One region of the Weizmannia sp. FSL W8-0401 genome, then DNA from elsewhere that is predicted to be linked to it. Evidence: a T-box and tRNA genes for the amino acid it is inferred to sense, from the RefSeq annotation. Region 1 holds a T-box; the other holds one or more tRNA genes.
What was found. The T-box of region 1 lies ahead of serS (serine--tRNA ligase). A T-box ahead of a tRNA ligase gene usually reads a tRNA of that ligase, here a tRNA-Ser.
Positions count from the first base shown of each region.

Region 2: it encodes a tRNA-Ser, which carries the amino acid that the T-box ahead of serS (serine--tRNA ligase) is inferred to sense. The anticodon was not compared.

Region 1 is NZ_JBBPAG010000001.1:84,168-86,404, forward strand. Features, by position in the region: gene pdxT (pyridoxal 5'-phosphate synthase glutaminase subunit PdxT) at 1-470, shown strand, start outside; T-box leader at 522-737, shown strand; gene serS (serine--tRNA ligase) at 788-2,068, shown strand.
Region 2 is NZ_JBBPAG010000001.1:2,433,613-2,435,849, reverse strand. Features, by position in the region: rRNA gene NSU00_RS12065 (23S ribosomal RNA) at 1-696, shown strand, start outside; rRNA gene rrf (5S ribosomal RNA) at 1,109-1,224, shown strand; tRNA gene NSU00_RS12055 (tRNA-Asn) at 1,232-1,306, shown strand; tRNA gene NSU00_RS12050 (tRNA-Ser) at 1,311-1,400, shown strand; tRNA gene NSU00_RS12045 (tRNA-Glu) at 1,414-1,488, shown strand; tRNA gene NSU00_RS12040 (tRNA-Val) at 1,500-1,575, shown strand; tRNA gene NSU00_RS12035 (tRNA-Met) at 1,585-1,658, shown strand; tRNA gene NSU00_RS12030 (tRNA-Asp) at 1,671-1,746, shown strand; tRNA gene NSU00_RS12025 (tRNA-Phe) at 1,767-1,842, shown strand; tRNA gene NSU00_RS12020 (tRNA-Thr) at 1,846-1,921, shown strand; tRNA gene NSU00_RS12015 (tRNA-Tyr) at 1,930-2,011, shown strand; tRNA gene NSU00_RS12010 (tRNA-Trp) at 2,019-2,092, shown strand; tRNA gene NSU00_RS12005 (tRNA-His) at 2,101-2,176, shown strand; tRNA gene NSU00_RS12000 (tRNA-Gln) at 2,185-2,237, shown strand, end outside.

The DNA.
Region 1 (2,237 bases):
AGTTGGACGAAATCGGCGGGCTCATCCTGCCGGGCGGGGAAAGCACGGCAATGCGGCGGCTCATTGACCGCTACGGTTTTATGGCGGAACTGAAACAGTTTGCCGAAAGCAAGCCGGTCTTTGGCACATGCGCAGGGCTGATCCTGCTTGCAAAGCGTATTGAAGGCCAGGAAGATGCGCATATCGGCGCAATGGATATTACGGTGGCGCGCAATTCTTTCGGCCGCCAGCGGGAAAGTTTTGAAGAAACAATCCGTGTTAACGGCATCGCGGAAGATTTCCCGGCTGTCTTTATTCGCGCGCCCCATATCGTTTCCGTTTCCGATCATGTTGAAGTGCTGGCCGAGTGCCGCGGGCGGATTGTTGCGGTCCGCCAGGGAAATCTGCTCGGCTGCTCCTTCCATCCGGAGTTAACGGATGACCTGCGGATGACCGAATATTTTTTGAGTATGGCAAGGATTCCGGTATAGTCTGTTGCAAAACGGATAAAATTGTAGTACATTAAGATGTACGTGAAGACTGAAAAAGCAATGACAGGAACCAGTAGGAGAACGCTTTTCCTAAAGAGAGCCGGTGGGCGGTGGAAACCGGCGGAAAGCTTCTGTGAATCCATCCTTGAGCGGGTTGCTGAAAGCCGGGCGAGTAGGCATCCACGGGAAAAAACCCGTTATCCTTACAAAGCGGAAAACTCTTGTTTTCAATTTGGGTGGCAACGCGGGTTCACTCTCGTCCCTGTTTTCGGGGCGGGAGTTTTTTATTTGAATTTCGATAAAAGGAGAAGGATAGCATGTTGGACATCAAATTTTTGCGTGCGCATTTTGATGAAGTCAAAGAACGGATGCAGCACCGCGGAGAAGATTTGACCGATTTTGAAAAGTTCAGCGGGCTGGACCAAAGGCGGCGCGAACTGATCATGGAAAGCGAAGCGTTGAAAAACAGGCGGAATGAAGTCACGCAGCAAGTTGCGGCACTGAAACGCGAAAAGAAAGATGCAACAAAGCTGATCGAGGAAATGCGCGGCGTCGGCGAGAAAATTAAAGCGCTGGATGCCGAGTTGAAACAAGTCGAGGCCGAACTTGAAATGCTGATGCTTTCTATCCCGAACATTCCGCATGAAAGCGTGCCGGTGGGAGACAGCGAAGAGGACAATGTCGAAATCCGGAAATGGGGTGAAGTGCCGGCATTTGGATTTGAACCGAAACCGCACTGGGATATTGCCACTGACCTTGGCATCCTTGACTTTGAAAGGGCAGCCAAAGTGACCGGAAGCCGGTTCGTCTTTTACAAAGGGCTTGGCGCCCGCCTTGAACGTGCGCTTTATAATTTTATGCTTGATTTGCATGTCGAAGAACACGGTTATGAAGAGGTATTGCCGCCGTATATGGTGAACCGCGCCAGCATGACAGGAACGGGGCAGCTGCCGAAATTTGAAGAAGATGCTTTTCTTGTCAATGAAAAAGACTATTTTCTGGTCCCGACTGCCGAAGTGCCGGTGACAAATTATCACCGTGATGAAATTTTAAACGGCGGCGACCTGCCGATCAATTATGTGGCATTCAGCGCCTGTTTCCGTTCGGAAGCGGGTTCTGCCGGGCGCGATACACGCGGGCTGATCCGCCAGCACCAGTTTAACAAAGTGGAACTTGTAAAATTTGTCAAACCGGAAGATTCCTATGAGGAGCTTGAAAAACTGACGGGTCATGCGGAAAAAGTGCTGCAGCTTCTGGGCCTGCCTTATCATGTGATGAGCATGTGCACGGCGGACCTCGGGTTTACGGCAGCGAAAAAATATGATATTGAGGTATGGATGCCAAGCCAGCACGTATACCGCGAGATCTCTTCGTGCAGCAACTTTGAAGCTTTCCAGGCAAGGCGTGCGAACATCCGCTTCCGCAGGGAACCCAATGCAAAACCGGAACATGTCCATACACTGAACGGATCCGGGCTTGCCATCGGGCGTACCGTCGCAGCCATCCTTGAAAATTACCAGCAGGCTGACGGCAGCGTGGTGGTTCCCGAAGTGCTCCGCCCGTACATGCGTATCGATATCATCAAACCAGAATCATAAAAAAATCCCCGGCTTTTTTACATGAAAAGCCGGGGATTTGAAACATGTTTTCCGGAAGCTTCCGCATTTTTTAGGGCGGGATTTTACTCAAAAGGGCGGACAAGAGAAAAACGGCCATATCTAAATGTGCGTTCCGGGGCCTTCCTTTGGCTAAAATTCAGATGGCTTT
Region 2 (2,237 bases), 2.3 Mb from region 1:
GCACCCCTTACCGGGGTGGGAGACAGTGTCAGGCAGGCAGTTTGACTGGGGCGGTCGCCTCCTAAAAGGTAACGGAGGCGCCCAAAGGTTCCCTCAGAATGGTTGGAAATCATTCGCAGAGTGTAAAGGCATAAGGGAGCTTGACTGCGAGACTTACAAGTCGGGCAGGGACGAAAGTCGGGCTTAGTGATCCGGTGGTTCCGCATGGAAGGGCCATCGCTCAACGGATAAAAGCTACCCTGGGGATAACAGGCTGATCTCCCCCAAGAGTCCACATCGACGGGGAGGTTTGGCACCTCGATGTCGGCTCATCGCATCCTGGGGCTGTAGTCGGTCCCAAGGGTTGGGCTGTTCGCCCATTAAAGCGGTACGCGAGCTGGGTTCAGAACGTCGTGAGACAGTTCGGTCCCTATCCGTCGCGGGCGCAGGAAATTTGAGAGGAGCTGTCCTTAGTACGAGAGGACCGGGATGGACGCACCGCTGGTGTACCAGTTGTCTTGCCAAAGGCATCGCTGGGTAGCTATGTGCGGAAGGGATAAGTGCTGAAAGCATCTAAGCATGAAGCCCCCCTCAAGATGAGATTTCCCACAGTTTAACTGGTAAGATCCCTGAAAGATGATCAGGTTGATAGGTCCGGGGTGGAAGCGCGGTGACGCGTGCAGCTGACGGATACTAATCGATCGAGGACTTAACCAAATAGAAAAGCGAAGGTGCCTTGTTTAGCCCCGACAAGCGAATGTTCTGACCGGCATGGAGCCGTCTTTTGGCTCCGTGACGGGCAGGTGATTCGACCTCGAGGGGCTAGGCACCGGAGCTAGACAATAGAAAAGCGGAAGCGCCTTGGTCATCGGCGTATGAACTTCAAGGCCCCCGCCTGAGATAAAGGAAACACGACGAGCCCTAAAGGCGAGTCGATGCCCGCTTATCGTAGGAAAGGGGGACGGGAAGTTCACTAGCCGATAGGCGCTGGAGCTGGACAATTCTCAAAGTTAGAAGCAGAAACGCATTCTCCGTTTACAGTTTTTTCTCCCATCCGGTTTTCAGGGAATACAATTATTTCTCTTGATAAATAACAGCAACTGTGTTATACTATTTCTTGTCATTAAGGTCCGGTGATGATGGCGGAAAGGTCACACCCGAACACATCCCGAACTCGGAAGTTAAGCTTTCCAGCGCCGATGGTAGTTGGGGGTTTCCCCCTGCGAGAGTAGGACGCTGCCGGGCCCGATATTCCGCAGTAGCTCAGTGGTAGAGCAATCGGCTGTTAACCGATCGGTCGTAGGTTCGAATCCTACCTGCGGAGCCATAATGGAGAGCTGTCCGAGAGGCCGAAGGAGCACGATTGGAAATCGTGTAGGCGGCTAAAAGCTGTCTCAAGGGTTCGAATCCCTTGCTCTCCGTCATGATCCATATGGCCCGTTGGTCAAGCGGTTAAGACACCGCCCTTTCACGGCGGTAACACGGGTTCGAATCCCGTACGGGTCACCATTTACATATTTGGAGGATTAGCTCAGCTGGGAGAGCGTCTGCCTTACAAGCAGAGGGTCGGCGGTTCGATCCCGTCATCCTCCACCATTTTATCATCGCGGGGTGGAGCAGTCTGGTAGCTCGTCGGGCTCATAACCCGAAGGTCGCAGGTTCAAATCCTGCCCCCGCAATTTACATATAAAGGTCCCGTAGTGTAGCGGTTATCACGCCTGCCTGTCACGCAGGAGATCGCGGGTTCGATTCCCGTCGGGACCGCCATCTGTATTTTACATAATCGCGGCTCGGTAGCTCAGTCGGTAGAGCAAAGGACTGAAAATCCTTGTGTCGGCGGTTCGATTCCGTCCCGAGCCACCATTGGCCGGTCTAGCTCAATTGGTAGAGCAACTGACTTGTAATCAGTAGGTTGGGGGTTCAAGTCCTCTGGCCGGCACCACGCAATATGGAGGGGTAGCGAAGTGGCTAAACGCGGCGGACTGTAAATCCGCTCCCTCAGGGTTCGGCGGTTCGAATCCGTCCCCCTCCATTTTTAAAGGGGCATAGTTTAAAGGTAGAACAGAGGTCTCCAAAACCTCCAGTGTGGGTTCGATTCCTACTGCCCCTGCCATTATGATGGCGGTTGTGGCGAAGTGGTTAACGCACCGGATTGTGGCTCCGGCATTCGTGGGTTCGATTCCCACCATCCGCCCCATATTTGATTGGGCCATAGCCAAGCGGTAAGGCAACGGACTTTGACTCCGTCATGCGCTGGT